2 regions of the Streptomyces sp. NPDC050759 genome follow, and region 2 is predicted to be linked to the other one. Evidence: predicted binding sites of a transcription regulator. Region 2 holds the regulator's gene; the other holds the start of a gene.
The links. The regulator HspR, encoded in region 2, represses chaperone genes until heat shock. The targets are predictions, from matches to a motif close to TTGAGNNNNNNNNNCTCAA.
Positions count from the first base shown of each region.

Region 1 (6,550 bases), on a different contig from region 2:
GTCGATCTCGTCGAGCAGGACCACCGGGTTCATCGACCCGGCCTCCTTGATCGCCCGAACGATCCGGCCGGGCAGCGCGCCGACGTACGTCCGCCGGTGGCCGCGGATCTCCGCCTCGTCCCGTACGCCGCCGAGGGCGACGCGGACGAACTTGCGGCCCATGGCGTGGGCCACGGATTCCCCGAGGCTGGTCTTGCCGACGCCGGGCGGCCCGACGAGGGCCAGGACCGCACCGCCGCGCCGGCCGCCGACGACACCCAGCCCCCGCTCGCTGCGGCGCTTGCGCACCGCCAGGTACTCGGTGATCCGCTCCTTCACGTCCTCGAGACCCGCGTGCTCGGCGTCGAGGATCGCCTGGGCGCCCTGGATGTCGTAGGCGTCCTCGGTCCGTTCGTTCCACGGCAGTTCGAGGACCGTGTCCAGCCAGGTCCGGATCCAGGAGCCCTCCGGGGACTGGTCGCTGGACCGCTCCAGCTTGTCGACCTCCTTGAGGGCGGCTTCCCGCACCTTCTCGGGCAGGTCGGCGGCCTCCACGCGGGCGCGGTAGTCGTCGGACTCCTCGCCCTCCTGTTCGCCGTTGAGCTCGCGCAGTTCCTTGCGTACGGCTTCCAGCTGACGGCGGAGCAGGAACTCCCGCTGCTGCTTGTCGACGCCCTCCTGGACGTCCTTGGCGATGGTCTCGGCGACGTCCTGCTCGGCGAGGTGGTCGCGGAGCTGCTGGGTGGCGAGCTTGAGGCGGGTGACCGGGTCGGCGGTCTCCAGCAGTTCGACCTTCTGCTCGGTGCTCAGGAAGGGCGAGTAACCGGAGTTGTCGGCAAGGGTGGAGACGTCGTCGATGGCCTGCACCCGGTCGACGACCTGCCAGGCGCCGCGCTTGCGCAGCCAGGCGGTGGCGAGGGCCTTGTACTCCTTGACCAGTTCGGTGACGTGACCGGGCAGCGGTTCGGGGACGGTCTGGTCGACCGTGGTCCCCTCGACCCACAGGGCGGCGCCCGGGCCGGTGGTCCCCGCACCGATCTTCACCCTGCTCCGGCCGCGGATGAGCGCGCCGGGATCGCCGTCGGCCAGCCGGCCGACCTGCTCGATGGTGCCGAGCACACCGGTGCCGGCGTATTCGCCGTCGATGCGTGGCACCAGAAGAACCTTCGGCTTTCCGGGTTCCGAGCGGGCGGCGGCCTGGGCGGCCTCCACCGCGGCGCGTACGTCGGTGTCGTTCAGGTCCAGCGGAACCACCATTCCGGGCAGCACGACCTCGTCGTCGAGCGGCAGCACGGGCAGGGTGAGCGGTGTGGACGTCGAAGCCATGATCTCCCCTTAGGCAGTCAAGTTGAGCTATGCCGACTCAATGCACAGTGGCCTTCGAATGTTCCCCAGCCGCTTGCCTGTTCGCTGTCGGCGATCACGGCTGCCGGAATCTACGGTTCGGGACCTATGGTCATCCAGTAATAGACCCATACTGCGAGTGACCATTACAGGGGGATGCCGTGGACGGAGTCGTACAGGCGTGGGTGACCGGCTGGGTCGTGTCCCGCGGGGCGGCGGCTCCGGAGCGTGAGCCGTGGGGTTTCACCGTGGACGTGGGGCAGGTCGCGCAGGTGTCGCGGCACGTGTTCGACGCGCTGGGCGACGACGTGGACGAGGAAGTCGTGCGCAAGGTGGCGGGCGGGGTGACGGGGGCCGGGGTGTGGCTCAAGGTGTTCCAGGACCCGGAGGTCGTCGGACGCTGGCTGGACGAGGGCTGGTGGGTGGATCCCGAGCCGGCTTGGCTGATGACGGTCCCGCTGACCGCCCCGGCGCGACGGACCACCGCCCCCGACGGATACCGGCTGCGCACCTGGTCCGTCGGCGGCGTCACCCGCGTACTCGTCGCCGCGCCCGACGGTTCCCTCGCGGCGCGCGGTCAGGTCGCTCCGACCGGCGCGACCGCCGTCTTCGACCAGATCGAGACCGTGGCCGCCCATCGGCGCCGGGGACTGGGCAGCGTCGTCATGCGCACGCTCCAGGCCATGGCGACCGACACGGGTGCCGAGACCGGCGTCCTCGCGGGAACGCCGGCGGGGCGGGGGCTGTACGAGTCTCTGGGCTGGCATGTGGAAGCTCCGCTCACCAGTGCGAAGTTCGTGGGACCGAACGCCGGGTGACCGTCCGTCGGCGCCCGCGGAAAACCCGGAGGCGACCGGAGACGGCCTCTGTCATGCTGCGCCGGTGATCGCCCCGATACCTCCGGTGGTTCCCGCCGGCCGCATGGCGGACAACACCCAGCCGGTCCTGGCTCTTCCCGGCGGCCTGGAACTCCGGCCCTGGCGCATGACGGACGCCGGTGCCCTGGTGGCCGCGAGCCACGATCCGGCCATCAGTCGCTGGAACCTCCTGCCGACGCTGACCGAGGACGAGGCACGCGCGCGTATCGGGCGGATGGGGGAGCGGTGGCAGAGGGAGACAGCGGCGGTCTGGGCGGTTGCGCGCAAGGACGGGGGCGGCGAAGGGGCGGACGTCCTGACGAGCACCCGCATCGACCGCGCCGGCGATCCGCCGGACGAGCACGCCACAAACCCCGGCCCCGGCGACATCCTCGGCCTCGCCGCCTGGATCGACGTCGACCTCGACCGGGGCCACGCCGAGATCGCCTACTGGGTGCTGCCCGCCGGCCGCGGCACCGGCATCGCGGTCGAGGCCGCCCGTCGGCTCACCGACTGGGCGCTGCACGATCTCGGCCTGCACCGCCTCACCCTCTGCCACGCCGTCACCAACGAGGTCTCCTGCCGGGTCGCGGAGAAGGCCGGCTTCCGGCTGGAGGGCACCATGCGCCACGCCCTCCTCCACGCGGACGGCCGGCACGACCAGCACCTCCACGCGCGCGTGCGGGGCGACGACCAGAACGACCGAGACCACCCAGACGACCGAGACGACCGAGACGACCGGGGGAACGAACGACTATGACCACCACCGACATCCAGCCCCTCCTCTCCGCCTACGACGACCAGATGCGCGGCGCTCCCCCGACCCCGCCCACAGGGGTGACGTACGAGCAGGACGGACCGCTGCTCAGGATCGTCGGCCAGTTCCGCGGGTTCGTGAGCGGCCCGCGCGACCTCGGCGTCGACGGTGGCGCCCTCGACGAACTCATCGCGCGGCAATGTGACTTCTTCGCGGCGCGCGGCGAGGCCGTCGAATGGAAGACCCGCTCCCACGACACCCCGGCCGACCTCACCGAACGGCTCCGCGCGGCCGGTTTCGTGCCCGAGGAGCGGGAGTCGGTACTGGTCGGCCGGGCCGCCGAGATGGCCGTACAACAGCCCGCGCCGCCGGAAGGCGTCAGCGTGCGCCGCGTCACGGCGGACGCGGACATGCGCCGGATCGCCGTCATGGAGTCCGCGGTGTGGGGCCAGGACCGGAGCTGGCTCGCCGACGACCTGATCGGCAGGGTGGCCACCGCGCCGGACGACATCGCGGTGTACGTCGCCGAGGCGGACGGCGAAGTGGTGTGCGCCGCCTGGCTGGTGTTCCGCGCGGGCACGGGGTTCGCGAGCCTGTGGGGCGGATCCACGCTCGCCGCGTGGCGGGGCAGGGGCATCTACCGTGCCCTGGTCGCCGTACGCGCCGCTCTCGCCGTCTCTCGCGGGGTCACCTATCTGCACGTGGACGCATCCGACGACAGCGCGCCCATCCTGCGCAGGCTCGGCATGCACGCGGTGACCACGACGACGCCGTACGTCTGGACGCCCCCGGGCCGCTGACACCGCAACGGGTTCGCCGGGACCTGGGGAGGCGATGAGCGAGGGACCCGTCGACTACGCGGTGCGCGACCTGCACGAGCCGGCTGCGCAAGTCGGTGCCCCACCCGCCCGAGCCTCGAGGTCCCCTTCCGACCGTCCTGGACGCGGCCGGCATCGCCCCGGACACCGCACTCGACGGCCGGCCACCCGTCAGCCGCGTCGACAACCCTGCGGGTCATCCCACCCAGCGACCGGCGAGGGGCTGACGTGCACGGTGCCACCGCCGTACCGCCGGCCACGTCGCGACGCCGATCGTCAGGGCGATCAGATGGCCCCAGTCGGTCATCGGGTCGGTGAACGCGATCAGGTCCGTCACCAGCACCCAGCCGAAGAGGGCGAGCAACGGCCAACGCAGCCACGGCCCGAGCAGGCCCGCCAGCGCGCCGAGGCTCGCGGCGACGCCGAAGCTGACTCCGTAGTCGAGACGGTGCAGTGAGCTGGCGGGCAGATGTCCGACCAGGACCGCGAGGCCTATGGGGACCTCCGTGGCGAGGGTCGCGCCGATATGCCCGAGCAGGAAGACACCGGCCGTGCGCACGCCACCGATCCGCCGCTCCAGCGCGGTGAGGACGAACAGCAGGGCGACGGCGTACGGCGAGAGGATCCCGCCCGCGATCCACCACGCGCTGGCGACCAGCACCAGTACGGGCGTCCGCAGGAGGTGGGCGACATCGGTGCTGGAGCCCTGGTGCAGGGTGTGCACGAGGGAAGGGTCCAGATGCGCGGCGACGAGCGAGACGACGGCCAGGACGGCGCCGTAGACGAAGGTGAACGGGGTCCCGGCGGGGGTGGGGAACAGCCGCCGGAGGCGGGGGACGCGAAGTCGGGTGTCCGGGGCGGCCGTTGCCAGGGGTGTCACCGGTGTCCCGGCGGCACCTGTCTCGCCCCGTTCCCGCTGCCGGGGCATGCCGTCGAGCAGTCCCGCCACGGGCGCGGGGGCGGGCGCGTCCTCGGAAGGAGTGGCGGGCACGGTCCGTTCCACGGTGGGCTGCTCCTTCCGTTTCACCCCAGCCTTCGCTCCCGACCCACCCGCTGTCTGTGACCGGCGCCACCTCGCCCCCGATTCACAGGGACTTCTCAAGAACTCCCTGTCCGGACGCCGTGCCTGCCAGGATGGGCCGATGCCCACCTCGTACGACATTCCCGAAGTCCTGGACCGTCGCGAGGGCCCCTACGGGGAGGTGGTCCTGCGGCGCCACGGCGAGTTGCTCCAGATCATCGCCAACGGCTGCTTCCTGATGGACACCTCCGACGGGCGCTCGGAGCGGATGCTCGTCGACGCGGCGCTCGACGCCCTCGACGACCGCCCCGCCCCGCACGTCCTCATCGGCGGCCTCGGCGTCGGCTTCTCGCTCGCACACGCGGCCGCGAATCCGCGCTGGGGCCGGATCACGGTCGTCGAGCGGGAACCGGCGATCGTCGACTGGCACCGCGCGGGCCCGCTCTCGGCGCTCTCGGCCGAGGCGCTCGCCGATCCCCGGACGAACATTCTGGAAACGGATCTAGTCGGATTCGTCAATGAGACATGCGCCACTTTTGACGCGCTGTGCCTCGACATCGACAACGGACCCGACTGGACGGTCACGGAGGGCAACGGCGGGCTCTACGCGCGTACCGGACTCACAAGTTGCGCAAGGGTGTTGAAGCCGGGCGGGGTACTGGCCGTGTGGTCCGCGAAACCCTCTGCGGAATTTGAGGGATCCCTAGCAAATGCCGGGTTCCAGCAGGTACGTACCGAGGAGATCCCCGTTGCCCGGGGCGTACCCGACGTCGTGCACCTCGCCGTCCGACCTGGATAGCAAAGGGGTGATGACTCCCCGTACTCTGCTTCCCTACGCCGATCATTCAAGCGTCAATCGCAGTCATGCGCAGACAAGGAATCACCCCACATGGTTCCGGAAAGCACTCCCCAGGGGCGGGCGATGGAGCAGACACACACCTCCCACAACGGCACGACGGCTACGCCGGGCGCACAGCGCCGGGTCCTGGTCGTCGAGGACGATCCGACGATCGTCGACGCCATCGCGACCCGCCTGCGCGCCGAGGGATTCCTCGTGCAAACGGCGGTCGACGGTCCGTCGGCGGTGGACACGGCAGAGGCCTGGCAGCCGGACCTGCTGATCCTCGACATCATGCTGCCCGGCTTCGACGGTCTCGAGGTCTGCCGCCGTGTGCAGGCCGCCCGTCCGGTGCCGGTGATGATGCTCACGGCGCGGGACGACGAGACCGACATGCTGGTCGGGCTCGGCGTCGGTGCCGACGACTACATGACCAAGCCGTTCTCGATGCGTGAGCTGGCCGCGCGCGTGCACGTCCTGCTGCGGCGGGTCGAGCGGGCCGCACTGGCCGCCGCGACGCCCCGGTCCGGCATTCTCCGGCTCGGCGAGCTGGAGATCGACCACGCGCAGCGCCGGGTACGGGTGCGCTCGGAGGATGTGCACCTCACGCCCACCGAGTTCGACCTCCTGGTGTGCCTGGCGAACACCCCGCGCGCGGTGCTCTCCCGTGAGCAGCTGCTGGCCGAGGTGTGGGACTGGGCGGACGCCTCCGGCACCCGCACGGTCGACAGCCACATCAAGGCACTGCGCCGGAAGATCGGCGCCGAGCGGATCCGCACGGTGCACGGCGTGGGCTACGCCCTGGAGACGCCGACGCCATGAGCGAGGGTTCGGCCGGCCGGAGAAGCCCCAGGGAGCCCTGGGGCGGCGTCAGCCCGTTCTCGATCAAGACGAAGCTGGGTGTCCTGGTCGTCATCGCGGTCCTCATCACCACCG
Region 1 covers NZ_JBITGI010000024.1:10,651-17,200, reverse strand. The annotation lists gene lon (endopeptidase La) at 1-1,305, opposite strand, end outside; gene ACIBJB_RS42865 (GNAT family N-acetyltransferase) at 1,485-2,141, shown strand; gene ACIBJB_RS42860 (GNAT family N-acetyltransferase) at 2,245-2,940, shown strand; gene ACIBJB_RS42855 (GNAT family N-acetyltransferase) at 2,937-3,737, shown strand; gene ACIBJB_RS42850 (rhomboid-like protein) at 3,952-4,758, opposite strand; gene ACIBJB_RS42845 (spermidine synthase) at 4,898-5,575, shown strand; gene ACIBJB_RS42840 (response regulator transcription factor) at 5,699-6,436, shown strand; gene ACIBJB_RS42835 (ATP-binding protein) at 6,433-6,550, shown strand, end outside.
Region 1: a site for HspR is predicted at 1,328-1,346, ahead of lon (endopeptidase La). Genes of this name have one in related genera too.

Region 2 (6,550 bases):
GCACGAGACGGCGGTCGCGGTGTCGGCGCTGGTCGCCGACCGGGTGTCGTACCTCCCCGGCACGACCAGCGTGAACACCTCGCCCGCGGAGGCCTGGGAGCAGGGCGCCGGCGTCTGCCAGGACATCACCCATCTCACCGTCGCCCTGCTGCGGGGTGCCGGCCTCCCGGCCCGCTATGTCTCCGGCTACCTCCACCCGGAACGCGACGCCGAACTCCACCGGCCCGTCGCCGGGGAGAGCCATGCCTGGATCGAGTACTGGGCGGGCGACTGGTGCGGCTACGACCCCACCAACCGCGTCCGCGCCGACGAGTCCCACGTGGTGGTGGCCCGGGGGCGCGACTACGACGACGTGACGCCCCACAAGGGCGTCTACCGGGGCGTACCCGGCGGATCGCCGGAGGTCACGGTGGAGTTCACGCGGGTGGCGTGAGCGGGCGGGCGGGCGGGCGGGCGGAGGGAGTTTCCGGGGGGTTCCGGTTCCCTCCGCCCCGGTACGGCTACTTCAGGCCCGCCGCCGCGCAGTCGCTCTTGAACTGCGCGGTGCAGATGTCCTTGATCGTGTAGATGCCGTCCTTGACGACCGTGCTCTTGATGTTGTCCTTCGTCAGGGCGACGACCTGGACGAGCTGGGCCGGGATGTTCTTGTTCGTAGGGCTGTCGACGCTGTCCGTGGCGAGGGCGTCGAACTGGATGCCCTTGCCCTGGACCTTCATGACGGCCATCTCGGCGGCGGCCTCCGCCTCGCCCGGGTACGGCTTGTAGACGCTCATGTACTGCTCGCCCGAGACGATCCGCTGCACCGCGGCCAGCTCCGCGTCCTGGCCGGTGATCGGCGGGATGTTCGTCATGCCCGCGTCCTCCATCGCCTGGATGGCGGCGCCGGCCATGGCGTCGTTGGCGGAGTAGACGGCCTTGATGTTGCCCTTGCCGAGCGAGCTGATCGCCTCGGCCATGTCCTTCTGGGCGGTCTCCGGCTTCCAGCCGTCGACGTCGTAGGTCTCGCCGATCGTCACCTTGCCGTTGAGTTCGGACATCGCGCCCGCCTTGAACTGTCCGGCGTTCGGGTCGGAGGGCGAGCCGTTGATCATGACGATCTTGTCGGAGGTGTCGATGCCCGAGCCGAGCGCCTCGACGAGGGAGCGGCCCTGCACCTCGCCGACGAGTTCGTTGTCGAAGGAGACGTACGCGTCGATCGGGCCCTCGGCGAGGCGGTCGTAGGCGATGACCGGAATGCCCGCGTCCTTGGCCTTCGTCACCATGTCCGCGATGGCGTGCGAGTCCACGGCGTCCAGCAGGATGACGTCGACCTTCTCGTCGATCATCTGCTGCATCTGGGTGGCCTGCTTCTTGGCGTCCGCCTCGCCGTTGGCGTAGAGGGTCTTGCCCTTCTTGTCCGTGAGCTCGGCGACCTTCCGCTGGATGATCGGGTAGTCGAACTCCTCGTAGCGGGTGTTCGTCTTCTCCGGCATCAGCACACCCACGGTGATGTCGTCACCCTTGGTCGGGCTCGCCTCGCTCCCGCTCGCGGCGCCGAGCGCCCCGCAGGCGGCCAGCGAGAGGGTCATCGTGGACGCGGCCACGGCTATGGCGATACGACGCATGGGGCTGCTCACTTCTGGTGCTTTCCGGACGCGGGCGCGGCATTGCGGCCCATGTGTCTGAAAAGACAACGCGGGGCCGCCCAACGACGTCAAGCGGAATCACTTAACGAGTGCGCAACGCCACTCTCCGCCGATGGTGTGAAGACTTGGCGCGAACACTAGTACAACCAACTTCACACCTGGCGAGTCGTGATCACAGCAGCCGCACAACTGCTGTTCCCCGTACGACCAGAGGATCGAATGAAGTCAGCCAGACGGACGACCGCAGCCGCCGTCGTCCTCGCCACCGCCGGCACCCTCGTCACCCTGACGGCGGCCCCCGCCTCGGCGGCCGTGTCGTGTGCCTCGCCCGTGTTCAAGCGGCAGTTCTACGCGAACACGAGCCTGTCCGGCACCCCGAAGAAGACCGACTGCGACACCGCGATCGACCAGAGCTGGAGCGGCGCCCCCGTCTCCGGCCTGCCGAAGGACAACTTCGGCGTCCGCTGGACCGTGACCCGCGACTTCGGCTCCGGCGGGCCCTTCGCGCTCAGCGCCACCGGCCTGGACGGCATCCGCGTCTACGTCGACGGCGTCCGCAGGATCGACCTGTGGAAGAACGTCTCCACCACGGTCAAGAAGACCGCGAACGTGACGATCCCGTCCGGCAAGCACACCCTGCGGATCGACTACGCCAACTTCACCGGCGCCGCCAAGGTCAAGGTCACCTACGCGCCCCGCACCTCCGCCGACGTCGACAAGGTCAGGCCGCTGGTCCCGACCGGCACTTCGGTGTCGTACGACAACGCCACAGGCAAGGCCAAGGTCACCTGGGCGAAGAACAAGGAGATGGACCTCGCCGGCTACCGGGTCTACCGGCGCCTGAAGGGCACCTCCTTCGGCAGCAAGCCGCTCACGACGACCACCTCGGCGTCGTACACCGACAGCGCCCTTCCGGTGACCGGCGACACGTACTACTACGAGGTCCGCGCCTACGACAAGGCGGGCAACGAGTCGGGCGGCACCGCCGACCAGGCCGTGGTGACCGCCGACCGGACCGCACCCGCGGCGGCCACCGGGGTGACGGGGCTGGGCACCACGGCGGGCAACTCGCTGACGTGGCAGGCGTCCTCGTCGAAGGATGTCGACCACTACGACGTGTGGGGCGCGCCCGTGGGACAGTCCGACCCCGACGGGCCCGAGCCGGTCTGGGGTACCTCCTGGACGGACGTGACGGCGGACGCCGGGACGGCGTACGCGTACAAGGTGCAGGCCGTCGACACGGCCGGGAACTTCGCGCCGGTCTCCGAGCCGGCCACGGTCACCCGTCCGGTCGCCTCGACCGTGCCCGCGCCGACCGGAGTCACCGGCACGCCCGCCGACGCGGCCACCGCTCTCGCGTGGGCCGCGGCCGACGGTGCCACGGGCTACCGCGTCTACCGGCGTACCGAGGTCAACGGCGCCTGGAGCCTGCTGGGCACCGCGCCCGGCACGTCGTACGAGGACACCTCCGCCCCGAAGGGCAAGGCCTTCTACTACGTGGCCGCCGTCGACGCCCAGGGCGCCGACTCGGTGCCCTCCACCGAGGTCACCGTCGACCGGCTCACCCCGGCCACCGCGACCGGGCCGGCCGCGCCGAAGCTGACCCTGGTCACGAACGGGGTACCGGCACGCGCCCCCATCCAGGTCACCGCGGCCCCCGGCACGGGTGACGAGGGACGCGTCCTGAAGGGCTACGCGTGGGAGATCTCGGGCGCCTGCGGCGACAGCGGCACCCAGTTCTCCACCACCGGCACCCTCTCCTGGACGGCCCCCTGGAACGGCCCCTGCGTCGCCGAGGTGTACGCCGTGGACGCCTACGGCCGCCAGGGCACGCAGAGCGCCTCCGTGGAGTTCTTCAGCGGCCGTTGACCGCACAGGGGAAAGGGCCCGGAGAGATCTCCGGGCCCTTTCCCCTGTCTGCCTAGTCCCTGGCCTTCTTCGGCCGCCACACCACCAGCGCGCTGGTCTGCTGGACCTCCTGGTACGGCACCAGGTCACGGCGGTACGACGCGTGCACCGCCGCCTCACGCTGCTGCATGGCCGCCGCGGCCCCCTCGACGGCCGCCTGGAGCTCGGCCACCCGGGACTGCAGGGCGGCGACCTGGTTCTCCAGTTCGATGATCCGCTTGATCCCGGCCAGGTTGACGCCCTCGTCCTGCGACAACTGCTGCACCTGGCGCAGCAGTTCGATGTCGCGGGCCGAGTAGCGCCGGCCCCGGCCCGCGGTGCGGTCCGGGGACACCAGGCCCAGACGGTCGTACTGACGCAGCGTCTGCGGATGCAGTCCGGACAGCTGGGCCGCCACCGAAATGACGTAGACCGGGGTCTCCTCGGTCAGTTCATACGGGTTGCGTCGACGACCGTCCATCTCGATCAAGCTCCCTTCGCGGCCTGGAACAGCTCCGCCCGTGGGTCCTCACCCACGGTCGCCTCGCGATACGCCTCGAGCGCGTCACGAGCCTTCCCCGACAGCTCGGTCGGGACACTCACCTCGACGGTGACCAGCAGATCGCCCCGGGTGCCGTCCTTGCGGACCGCGCCCTTGCCCCGCGCCCGCATGGTGCGGCCGTTGGGCGTGCCCGGGGGCAGTTTCAGCGTGACGGCGGGGCCGTTCAGCGTCGGCACCCTGACCTCGCCGCCGAGCGCCGCCTCGGAGAAGGTCACCGGGACCGTCACCGTGAGGTTGTCGCCCTTGCGGCCGAAGACGGGGTGCGCGTCGACGTGCACGGTGACGTACAAGTCGCCCGCGGGGCCGCCGCGTTCACCCGGTGCCCCCTTTCCGCGCAGCCGGATCCGCTGGCTGTCAGACACTCCGGCCGGGATACGGACCTGCATGGTGCGGGAGGACTTCGCCCGCCCGGAGCCCTTGCAGATCTCGCAGGGGTTCTCCGCGATCAGGCCGCGGCCCTTGCAGTCCGGGCAGGGGTCCGTGAGGGAGAACCCTCCGCCGGAGCCCCTCGCCACCTGGCCGGTGCCCACGCACGTCGGGCACACGCGCGGGTTGCCGTTGGCGTCGCCGGTGCCCGAGCAGGCCTTGCAGGGGGCCTGCGAGGACATCCTGAGCGGGACCGTCGCACCCTCGATCGCCTCGGTGAAGCTGAGGGTGACCTCGGTGTCGATGTCCTGGCCGCGCCTGGGCTGGACGCGCGTAGTTCCGGAGCTGCCCCGGTTGAACAGGCCCCCGAAGACGTCTCCGAGTCCGCCGCCGAAGCCGCCGGCTCCCTGGCCCCCGCCCTGGGCGCCGCCTCCGAAGAGGTCGCCCAGGTCGAAGTTGAAGGAGCCGCCCGCGCCGGCCGGCCCCGGGCGGAAGCCGCCGTTGCCGAACAGGGCGCGGGCCTCGTCGTACTCCTTGCGCTTCTTGGGGTCACCGAGGACGTCGTTCGCCTCGGAGATCTCCTTGAAGCGCTCCTCGGCCTTGGTGTTGCCCTTGTTGGCGTCCGGGTGGAACTCGCGGGCGAGCTTGCGGTACGCCTTCTTGATCTCGGCCTCGGTGGCGTCCTTGGGGACGCCGAGGACCTTGTAGTAGTCCTTCTCGATGAAGTCCTTGGTGCTCATCCTCGACGCGCCCCCTTTCCGGTGTCCCGATCGTTCTCTTCGACCTCAGCCCTCCTCAGGGCCGTTGTCCTTGTCGTCGCCGGCCTCGGAACCGTCCTCGGCCTTGACCGTCTGCGCGCCCGGCTGCGGTTCGGCCACGGCCACCCGCGCGGGGCGGATGGTGCGCTCGCCGATGCGATACCCGGGCTGCAGAATCGCCACGCACGTCGTCTCGGTGACGTCGGGCGCGTAACTGTGCATCAGGGCCTCGTGGATCGTCGGGTCGAAGGGCTCGCCCTCCTTGCCGAACTGCTGCAGGCCCATCTTCGCCGCGACGGTCTCCAGGGACTCCGCGACGGACTTGAACCCGCCGAGAAGTTCCCCGTGTTCCCGCGCGCGGCCGATGTCGTCGAGCACGGGCAGGAGTTCGGTCAGGAGGTTCGCGATGGCGATCTCCTTGACCGTGATCCGGTCCCGCTCCACACGGCGGCGGTAGTTCTGGAACTCGGCCTGGAGCCGCTGGAGGTCCGCGGTGCGCTCGTCGAGCGACTTGCGCACCTGGTCCAGCTGGGCCGTCAGGCCGGCGATCTGCGCTGTTGCGTCCCCGGCCGGGGCCGCCCCCGCCTCCGAAGAGGGGGCGGCGGCCTTCGGCTCGGCGTCGTCGGGGGTGGCGCCGGAGGGGACGTCGGGCTTCTCGTCGAAGCCCGGGGTCTCCTCCGTCACGCGGCACCGTCCTTACGCTCGTCGTCCACGATCTCGGCGTCCACGACGTCGTCGTCCGCCTTGGCCTGGGAGGCACCGGCGTCGTCGGCGTCACCCGCGCCCTGCGCGGCCTGGGCGTCGGCGTACATGGCCTGGCCGACCTTCTGGGAGACCGCGGCGACCTTCTCGGTGGCGGTGCGGATCTCCGCGGTGTCCTCGCCCTTGAGCGCGGCCTTCAGCTCCTCGACGGCAGCCTCGACCTCGGTCTTGACCTCGCCGGGGACCTTGTCCTCGTTGTCCTTGAGGAACTTCTCCGTCTGGTAGACGAGCTGCTCGCCCTGGTTGCGGGTCTCGGCGGCCTCGCGGCGGCGGTGGTCCTCCTCCGCGTACTGCTCGGCCTCCTGGCGCATCCGGTCGACCTCGTCCTTCGGCAGCGAGGAGCCGCCGGTGACGGTCATCTTCTGCTCCTTGCCCGTGCCCAGGTCCTTCGCGGTCACGTGCATGATGCCGTTGGCGTCGATGTCGAAGGCGACCTCGATCTGCGGGACACCGCGCGGGGCCGGCGGCAGACCGGTCAGCTCGAACATCCCGAGCTTCTTGTTGTACGCCGCGATCTCGCGCTCGCCCTGGTAGACCTGGATCTGCACGGAGGGCTGGTTGTCCTCGGCGGTGGTGAAGATCTCGGACCG
Region 2 covers NZ_JBITGI010000005.1:456,085-462,634, reverse strand. The annotation lists gene ACIBJB_RS18650 (transglutaminase domain-containing protein) at 1-433, shown strand, start outside; gene ACIBJB_RS18645 (sugar ABC transporter substrate-binding protein) at 501-1,604, opposite strand; gene ACIBJB_RS18640 (fibronectin type III domain-containing protein) at 1,845-3,494, shown strand; gene ACIBJB_RS18635 (heat shock protein transcriptional repressor HspR) at 3,547-3,993, opposite strand; gene dnaJ (molecular chaperone DnaJ) at 3,999-5,180, opposite strand; gene grpE (nucleotide exchange factor GrpE) at 5,226-5,882, opposite strand; gene dnaK (molecular chaperone DnaK) at 5,879-6,550, opposite strand, start outside.